DNA from 3 places in the Andreesenia angusta genome. Region 2 is predicted to be linked to each of the others. Evidence: riboswitches for the same ligand, from Rfam matches in the RefSeq annotation. Region 2 holds a riboswitch; each other region holds the start of a gene.

Evidence for each region. Region 2 has a riboswitch for S-adenosylmethionine ahead of metA (homoserine O-acetyltransferase MetA). Riboswitches for the same ligand answer to the same signal wherever they lie in the genome.
Region 1: another riboswitch for S-adenosylmethionine. It lies ahead of metK (methionine adenosyltransferase); the one in region 2 lies ahead of metA (homoserine O-acetyltransferase MetA).
Region 3: another riboswitch for S-adenosylmethionine. It lies ahead of EUAN_RS01605 (O-acetylhomoserine aminocarboxypropyltransferase/cysteine synthase family protein); the one in region 2 lies ahead of metA (homoserine O-acetyltransferase MetA).

The regions. Positions count from the first base shown of each region.
Region 1 is NZ_MKIE01000006.1:110,683-113,913, forward strand. Features, by position in the region: gene EUAN_RS08415 (ABC transporter permease) at 1-514, shown strand, start outside; tRNA gene EUAN_RS08420 (tRNA-Pro) at 553-629, opposite strand; gene EUAN_RS08425 (hypothetical protein) at 838-1,233, shown strand; SAM riboswitch class I at 1,293-1,390, shown strand; gene metK (methionine adenosyltransferase) at 1,467-2,654, shown strand; gene EUAN_RS08435 (bifunctional 5,10-methylenetetrahydrofolate dehydrogenase/5,10-methenyltetrahydrofolate cyclohydrolase) at 3,009-3,231, shown strand, end outside.
Region 2 is NZ_MKIE01000008.1:62,392-65,622, forward strand. Features, by position in the region: gene pheA (prephenate dehydratase) at 1-797, shown strand, start outside; gene EUAN_RS09415 (shikimate kinase) at 823-1,338, shown strand; gene aroQ (type II 3-dehydroquinate dehydratase) at 1,340-1,795, shown strand; SAM riboswitch class I at 1,837-1,935, shown strand; gene metA (homoserine O-acetyltransferase MetA) at 2,001-2,906, shown strand; partial or broken gene EUAN_RS09430 (rhodanese-like domain-containing protein) at 2,971-3,231, shown strand, end outside.
Region 3 is NZ_MKIE01000001.1:342,192-345,422, reverse strand. Features, by position in the region: gene EUAN_RS01610 (protein-glutamate methylesterase/protein-glutamine glutaminase) at 1-878, opposite strand, end outside; SAM riboswitch class I at 1,076-1,182, shown strand; gene EUAN_RS01605 (O-acetylhomoserine aminocarboxypropyltransferase/cysteine synthase family protein) at 1,260-2,540, shown strand; gene EUAN_RS01600 (trans-sulfuration enzyme family protein) at 2,557-3,231, shown strand, end outside.

The DNA of each region.
Region 1 (3,231 bases), on a different contig from region 2:
TGGGGGAGATAAGGACATGGTCTTGACCGAGGTGAAGGACAAGTTATACGAGCTCCATCCAGATATACAGGGAGAGTATATGGAGTTTGACATGGAGAAGATAATAGAGTCTATGCAGAGCGTAATCGGAAATATAACGCTGTTTGTGGCTTTTGTGACAGGCATTTCTCTTCTTGTTGGAGGGATAGGCGTAATGAACATAATGTACGTTTCGGTCACCGAGAGAAAAAGGGAGATAGGCATAAGAAGGGCCATAGGCGCAAAGCCGAAGGACATACTTGTCCAGTTTCTGATAGAGTCCATATTCATAACTGGACTTGGGGGGATAATAGGCATAGCTTTCGGATATCTGTTTTCAATGGCAGTCGGAGCATTCCTTCCGTTTCCGCCGGTCATGACGCTCAAGAACTTCTTGGGAGCTTCTTCTATATCTGTCCTCACAGGCCTGATATTCGGAATAATCCCAGCTTCTAAGGCGGCCAAGCTAGATCCTATAGTTGCCATATATAAATAGAAAAAAGCCTGATTCAAAAGAATCAGGCTTTGTCTATGTGGTCGGGGTGGAGGGACTCGAACCCCCGGCCCCATGGTCCCAAACCATGTGCGCTACCAAACTGCGCTACACCCCGTAAAAACTCAACTACCACATTATATAAAACAGATGGCATAAGTTCAAAGCTCTAAAAAGGTGGTTAAGGCTGAAAAACAGGCTTAAACAGAGTTTAGACTTAAATAAATTCATATATCTCAGTATTAGACAAAGGTAAAATACTGCAGAGCGTACAAGTGGAATTGCAGGTACAATAGTGGTACAATGACAGAAAGGGAGTGATTGAGATGGACAATAAGGAACTGTTGAAAGCCATATCGGATATGATAGACTCTAAGCTTGACCCAATCAGAGACGAAGTAAGCAAAATTGGTACAAGGCTGGACAGCTTAGAGTCTAGATTCGACGGACTAGAGACAAGATTCGATATTCTGGAGGGTAGGTTTGATGGACTAGATACTAGATTCGACAGCCTGGAATCCAGAGTAGAAGGACAGAGGGAGCTGCTTAGTGCATTGGAAGACAGATCGACCACCAATTCAGCTGTGTTGAAAAATATAGAAGAAAAGCTAGTGGACTCTCAAGGCGAAATAGCGAGCCTGAAAAAAAGCATCTCTAGAATAGAGAAGGCCACTGCCGACAACTGGAGCGACATAGTAGACATTAAGTCGAAGATAAGCTAAGAAATCGTTGACTAGCAAAACCATATATGATAACATAAGTTCGTTAAGTTTACAGAATTGCCTTATCAAGAGAGGTGGAGGGACAGGCCCGATGAAGCCCAGCAACCGTTAAAAGCGGTGCTAATTCCTACGGATAGCTATGTCCGGAAGATGAGGGTGCAAAAGAAGATACAGCCCTCTTATTGAGAGGGCTTTTTTTATAGATTTGAAATTGAAAGGAGAAATGAAATAAAATGAAAAAATGGTTCTTTACTTCAGAGTCGGTTACAGAAGGTCACCCAGATAAAATATGCGACCAAATATCAGACTCTATACTAGATGCGATACTTGAAAAAGATCCACTTGCAAGAGTTGCCTGCGAGACTTCAGTAACTACAGGACTAGTGCTTGTAGCTGGAGAGATAACTACAAATTGCTATGTGGACATACCTAGAGTAGTTAGAAACACTATACTAGACATAGGCTACAACAGAGCCAAGTACGGATTTGACGGAGAGACTTGCGGAGTTATAACTTCAATAGGAGAGCAGTCGAGAGACATAGCTCAGGGAGTTGACGAAGCTACCGAGAAGAGAGAAAACAGTGGAGACGAGCTAGACCAGATAGGTGCAGGAGACCAAGGTATAATGTTCGGATTTGCCTGCAACGAGACTAAGGAGCTAATGCCTCTTCCGATCTCGCTTGCGCATAAGCTTGCAAGAAGGCTTACAGAAGTTAGAAAGAACGGAACACTTCCATACCTAAGACCGGATGGGAAAACTCAGGTGACTATAGAGTACCACGACGACAAGCCAGCCAGAGTGGACGCTATAGTAATATCTACACAGCACAGCCCGGATGCGACTCTAGAGGAGATCGAAAGAGACCTTAAAGAGAAGGTAATAGGAAATGTAGTGCCTGCAGAGCTTCTAGACGACAAGACAAAGTACTACATCAACCCTACTGGAAGATTCGTAGTTGGAGGACCTCAGGGAGATGCGGGACTTACTGGAAGAAAGATAATAGTAGACACTTACGGTGGATACTCTAGACACGGCGGTGGAGCTTTCTCTGGAAAAGACGCGACTAAAGTCGACAGATCTGGAGCTTACGCTGCAAGATACGTTGCAAAGAACATAGTTGCGGCAGGACTTGCAGATAAATGTGAAGTTCAGCTTGCGTATGCTATAGGAGTTGCGAAGCCAGTTTCTATACTTGTTCAGACTTTTGGAACAGCTAAGATAGAAGAAGAGAAGATAGAAGAACTTGTAGCTAAGCATTTCGACCTAAGACCAGCGGCTATAATAAGAGACCTTGACCTTAGAAAACCTATATACAAGGCTACAGCTGCATACGGACATTTCGGAAGAGAAGACCTAGACGTAAGCTGGGAGAAGACAGACAAGGCTGAGATACTAAGAAAAGAAGCTTTTGGAAAATAAATAGATGAAAAATCATAAACTCCACAGTACACTACGATTTGGGAAATAAACTAGAACCGTTCAAGCACAAAATCCGGAACTCGCTGTCGCTTAGACACCGGATTCCAGCGTGCTTTCACTTGTTCTGTATTTCAATCAAATCTCCATGATTCTGTGTCGTGCTTATGACATTTTCATTTTCTGCAAATTGAAAGAACCTAAGGTAAGGCCAAAATCTCTAAGTGCAAATGCGCTGTGAAGATTTTGGCCTTATTTTTCTATAGAAGTGTATGGAATGTATACCCTAAATTAATTACAAAAAAGCATAATTTGATATATAATATATTACGGAATGACTTTTAAGGAGGGGAACAAATGGCAACGATAGATTGTAAAGCAATAGCTAAAAAGTTAAGAGAAGAGATAAAGGTGGATATAGAAAAGGCGACAGAAAAGTATGGAGAAAAACCTTTTCTTGAGATAGTTCAGGTGGGGGCTCACCCTTCGTCTGTATCGTATGTTAAAAGCATAATAAAGACTTGTGACAATATGAATGTAAACCACAAGTTCTCGCAGTACGATGAAAACATAACTGAAG
Region 2 (3,231 bases):
GAGTGCCTGGAGCCTACAGCGAAGAGGCCCTTATAGCTACTTTCGGGCCTGACACAGAGAGGGTAAACGTAAAGGAGTTTGAAGACGTATTCAATAAGCTTCAAGAAGAGGATATAGACTACGGAATACTCCCTATAGAGAACTCCTCCACAGGGAGCATCTCGGAGGTCTACGACCTTATGAGGGAATACGGATACTATGTGGTGGGAGAGACGAGCATAAAAGTGGACCAGAACTTGCTTGGAGTTCCCGGAACTTCGCTAGAAGACATAGCGGAAGTCTACTCACACCCTCAGGGGCTTAAGCAGAGCGAGGAATTCCTAAAGCAGCATGGCGACTGGAAGCTGGTGCCTTTCAGGAATACGGCCGAAAGCGCAAAGCTGGTGAGCGAATCCGGCTCCAAGGAGAAGGCAGCCATAGCCAGCAGAAGAGCTGCTGAGCTATACGGACTCGAGGTAGTAGAGCCTAGCATAAATTACAACAATAACAACCACACAAGATTTGTGATAATAGGGAAGAACTTGGAGATAAACGACGACGCCAACAAGGTCAGCATAATATTTGCGGCACCTCACAAAGCAGGGGCTCTTTACGGAGCGCTTAGCTATTTTGCAGAGAACAATTTGAATATGCAGAGGATAGAGTCCAGGCCTGTGATAGAGAAGTCGTGGGAATATTTCTTCTATATAGACTTCGAGGGCAATCTGAAAGACGAAAACCTGAAGAAGGCCATAGTTGAGATAGAGAGGAACAGCACCTACTTTAAACTCCTTGGAAACTACAAAAGCCATATATAGGGGACTGCGAGGAGGAGACATGAGATTGAAGGAACATATAATACTAATTGGAATGCCGGGCTGCGGAAAGACCAGCTTTGGGAGAGACATTGCCAAGCAGCTAGGAGTAGAGCTTTACGACACTGACGAATTCCTAGAAAAGATGCAGGGCAAGAGCATACCAGATATATTCCAAGAAGAGGGCGAAGACCGCTTCAGGAAGTACGAGACCGAGTCGCTGAGGGCCGTGCTAAAGAAAGGCCCGGCTGTAATAGCTACAGGCGGAGGAATAGTGAAGCTTCCTGAGAACAGGGAGCTGATGAAAAACGGTGGGACTGTGGTATTTATAGACAGGCCGCTCGACAATATATTCTCTGACGTAGACACGGAGTCGAGGCCGCTTCTTTCGCAGAACAAGGAAAGGCTTCAAAGCCTTTACGAAGAGAGGTATGATCTCTTCGTTGAAACGGCAGACTTGAGAGTCGTGAACGACAGGTGCTACGAAGAAGTGCTAGAAGAGATAGTGGAGACTGTAAAAGACATAGTGGAAGGGGCTGAGTAACTTGAAGATACTCGTAATAAACGGACCCAATATAAACATGCTTGGAATAAGGGAAAAGGACATATACGGATCTGACAACTTCGAGAGTTTGAACGAAGGAGTGGAGGAAAAAGCTAGAGAGCTTGGGCTCGAGGTGGAGCTCTACCAGAGCAATATAGAGGGCGAAATAGTGACGAAGATACAGCAGGCTTATGGCGTGTTTGACGGCATAGTCATAAACCCAGGGGCCTACACCCACTACAGCATAGCCATACTGGATGCCTTAAAAGCTGTCTCGATACCGACTGTAGAAGTGCATATAAGCAATATACACAAGAGGGAAGAGTTCAGGAAGAAGTCCGTGACTGCAGAAGCCTGCATAGGGCAGATTTCAGGACTTGGAGTATACGGCTACAGCCTTGCGCTTTCAGGCCTCAAGCAGTACCTCTCGGAGAGGAAATATCTGCTTGACAGATAGACATATGTAAAATATAATGTATGGAATAGACAACTGAATAAAACTCATCAAGAGAGATGGAGGGACTGGCCCTATGAAATCCGGCAACCTGACTTGCAAGTCGAGGTGCTAAATCCAGCGGTATAGCCGATAGATGAGAAGTGAAAACTCCTTTCGGCGAAAGGAGTTTTTTTGTACAAAATTACAGAAGAGAGAAGGGAAGTATATGCCAATAGTAATACCTAGCGCACTGCCAGCGTACAAGACGCTTACAGACGAGAATATATTCATAATGGGCGCCCAGAGGGCGAAAGAACAGGACATAAGGCCGATAAAGATAGCCATACTGAATTTGATGCCCACCAAGATAGAGACAGAGACTCAGCTTTTAAGGCTGCTTGGAAACACTCCACTTCAGGTGGAGATAACGCTGCTCAGAACAGCTAGCTACGAATCCAAAAACACCGCGAAAGAGCATCTGGGAAGCTTCTACACTACTTTTGACAAGGTTAAAGACAAGCGATTCGACGGCATGATAATAACAGGGGCGCCTGTAGAAAATATGGACTTTGAAGACGTAATATACTGGGAAGAGCTGAAAGAGATAATGGACTTCACAAAGACTAACGTGACATCTACATTCCATATCTGCTGGGGAGCTCAAGCGGGGCTCTATTACCACTACGGAGTGGAGAAGTTCAACCTTCCTAAAAAGCAGTTCGGCATATTCAAGCACAAGACAAACGAGAAAAAGATACAGCTTCTGAGAGGGTTTGACGATGAGTTCTATGCCCCGCATTCAAGGCATACAGGTGTAAAGACAGATATGATACTCCAAAACGGAAGGCTTGAGATATTGGCTCATTCGGAGGCGGCAGGCCCATATCTGATAATGGGAGATGACGGCAAGCATATCTTCGCCACAGGACACTCTGAATACGACCAGTACACGCTCTACGGAGAGTATATGAGGGACTTCAACAAGGGGCTGGAAGTCGAGCTTCCAGAGAACTACTTCCCGGAAAACGACACTGATAAGGCTCCGCCTGTAATCTGGAGAGCGCATTCCAATCTGCTTTTCTCCAACTGGCTGAACTACTACGTATACCAGCAGACACCGTTTGTGCTTTAAGAGAGCAGATTATGCTCTCTTTTTTTATGCTGAAAATATGCTATAATATTTACGAGGTGGGACGATGCTAAAAGAAATAGAATACAGAGAGATAGACGAAGGTCTACTGAAAAAAAGATATATACTTGTGGACCTTAGAAGCCCAAAGGAATACGCTGAGTTCACTATTCCGGGGGCTATAAACATACCGATTTTCGACAATGCGGAGAGGGAGCTTATAGGCTACACCTATATGAGGGATTCCATAGAGAAGGCCAAGACCATGGGAGTCAACATAGTGGACAGAAAGCTTCCAGAGATATACGAGCAGATAAAGAAGCTAGAA
Region 3 (3,231 bases), on a different contig from region 2:
GAGCCGTAGATATCCACAGCGGACTTGAAGGTGAAGTCTGCAGCTGGCCTGACACCGTTTATCCTGTCAGAGCTGTCAAGGTAGATCCTGATCTCGCTTCCAGACTTCTTAAGGCCTAAGTGGTAATTTCCAGGGACTATATATAGTGTGTCTTTTTTCAGAACATCTCCATCTTTGGCCTCCACCACTGTGAGTGCGGACGCTCTGTTCAGCCTTTCAGCCAGCGACTTGGTGAACCCGGGTGGCATATGCTGCACGATTATGCCGGGACATCCAATGCTCGCCGGAAGAAGTGGAACCACGTTTTCAAGAGACCGAGGACCTCCAGTAGAAGAGGCTATCAAGAGCAGTTTGTTTGATCCAGACTGCCTTACGCTTGACAGTGTTCGCTTGGCGGCAGGCGGTGTCGTCTTTTCAACAGGTTCTTTAGAAGCGAGCGCCGGTTTTCTAGCTGGCCTTGCAACAAGTCGATCTACATTTATACTGGGAGCAGACCGAATTTTTTCCAGCAGGTCGTCTTCGACTTTCGAGAAGTCAAGCGAGATGCTGCCGGAAGGCTTCTGTATGAAGTCCACAGCTCCTAGGGTAAGGCATTCCATAGTGGTCTCGGCGTTTGCCGCCGTAAGGGAACTCACCATTATAACCTTTGTAGGAGTTTTCTTCATGATTTCCTTTAGCGCCTCTAGGCCGTTCATCCTGGGCATCTCCACGTCAAGCGTCACCACATTTGGCCTTAGTGACTTGATCTTCTCAAGCGCATCTATTCCGTCTCGGGCCGTGCCGACCACAGTCATATCGTTTTGGGAATCTATAGCATCCTTTATAATCTTCCTCATAAAAGCAGAATCATCTACTACTAGGACTTTTATTCTGTTCATAATGAATCTCCTTTCCAAAAACATTCCTATTAGGTATTATACCCTCTAAGCCGTCTAGAATTCAAAATAAAATAGTACAGCAAGTAGAATAATAGCATAGAAGACAGGTAAAAGAAATAGATTTTGACCCTAAATAAAATCTGTTGACATATACATAGTAAATTGATAGAATTACATAAGATAAAATTGAATAGTATTTCTTATCTAGAGCGGTGGAGGGACTGGCCCTTTGAAGCCCGGCAACCACAGGTTTTGTGAAACCTGAAGGTGCTAAATCCAGCAGGCATAGCCTGAGAGATGAGAGAAGATAATTGAAGGTCTTTCTGTAATCTCAGAGAGACCTTTTTTCGTTGCAACGATAAATTTCAGGAGGGGATATAAATGAACAAAAAAGAACTTAGATTTGAAACAGTACAGCTTCACGGGGGACAGACGGTAGACAGAGACACAAAGTCTAGGGCGGTGCCTATATACCAGACTACTTCCTATGTGTTCGACGACACTCAGGATGCGGCGGATCTGTTCGGGCTAAACAAGCTTGGAAACATATACACCAGAATCACAAACCCTACAAACGGCACTTTCGAGGAGAGGGTAAACCAGCTAGAGGGTGGAGTTGGAGCAGTTTCAACTGCCTCTGGAATGGCTGCAATCACATACTCTATACTGAACGTAGCCAAGGCAGGGGACAATATAGTTTCAGCGTCTACTATCTACGGAGGAACTTACACGCTTTTCAAGCACACGCTTAAGAACTTTGGAGTAAACGTGAAGTTTGTAGACCCTGGCAAGCTGGATGAGATAGCGAGCACCATAGACGAAGGCACAAAAGCTGTGTTCACCGAAACTATAGGAAATCCAGAGGGGAATATAGCCGACATAGAGGCTATAGCCAAGATAGCCCACGAAAACGGGATACCTCTCATAGTGGACAACACATTTGCGACTCCTTACCTATGCAGGCCGATAGAGCATGGGGCCGACGTAGTTGTGCACTCTGCGACCAAGTTCATAGGAGGCCACGGTACAAGTATCGGAGGCGTGATAGTGGACGGAGGAAGCTTCGACTGGAGCAGCGGCAAGTTCCCAGGGTTCACAGAGCCGGATGAATCGTACCATGGGCTTCGTTTCTGGGACGCTTTCCAAAATGCGGCCTATATATTCAAAGTCAGGACGACTCTATTAAGGGATACTGGGGCGTGCCTTTCACCTTTCAACGCGTTTTTGCTGCTTCAGGGGCTAGAGACTCTTTCGCTGAGAGTGGAGAGACATGTTTCAAATGCAGAAAAGCTGGCAGAGTTCCTGGAGAGTCACCCTAAAGTGGAGTGGGTGAGCTATTCGGGGCTTGCATCTAGCAAGTATAAATCACTTAAAGACAAATACCTTCCAAAAGGTGCAGGAGCTGTTTTCACTTTTGGAGTTAAAGGCGGCTATGAAGCGGGTAAGAAGCTGATAGAGAGCGTTGAGATATTCTCGCACCTTGCAAACGTAGGGGATGCCAAGTCGCTTATAATACATCCAGCATCAACTACACATCAGCAGCTTAGCGAAGAGGAACAGATAGGTGCTGGAGTGAAGCCAGAGACTGTAAGGGTCTCTGTGGGGATAGAGAATATAGAAGATATAATAGAAGATATAGAGCAGGCGCTTTCGCAGATATAGATATAGGGGGATTGGAATGAGAAAGGAAACAGAAGTAGTTAGAGGATACAGATGCATAGATGAGAAAACAGGGGCGATAAGCTTCCCGATATACCAGTCTGCTACGTTCAGACATCCGGGTCTAAACGAGTCTACAGGGTATGACTACTCCAGGACTCAGAACCCGACTAGGGAGGAGCTAGAGAAGACAATAGCCAAGCTGGAAGGCGGCGCTGAAGGGCTGGCTTTCTCCACCGGAATGGCAGCCATATCGGCAGTGATATCCATATTCAAGCCTGGCGACCACATAGTGGTTTCGGACGACCTGTACGGGGGGACTTACAGGATATTCGAGGAGATATACGGCAAGTACGGCATAAAGGCCACTTACGTTGACACCCAAGACTTAGAGAACATAAAGTCGGCTGTCAACGAAAACACAGTGGCTCTTTTTATAGAGACTCCTTCAAACCCGATCATGAAGGTGACTGACATCGGAGCTGTTTCAGCTTACGCCAAGGAAAAAGGCCTGCTGACTATAGTGGACAACACTTTCTTGACGCCTTACTACCAAAAACCCATAGCACTTGGGGCGGACATAGTGGTTCACTCTGCTACAAAGTACTTGGGAGGGCATAACGATACGCTGGCAGGGCTTGTCGTTACAGCTGGAGCGGAACTTGGAGAGCAGATCAGATTTATACAGAACTCG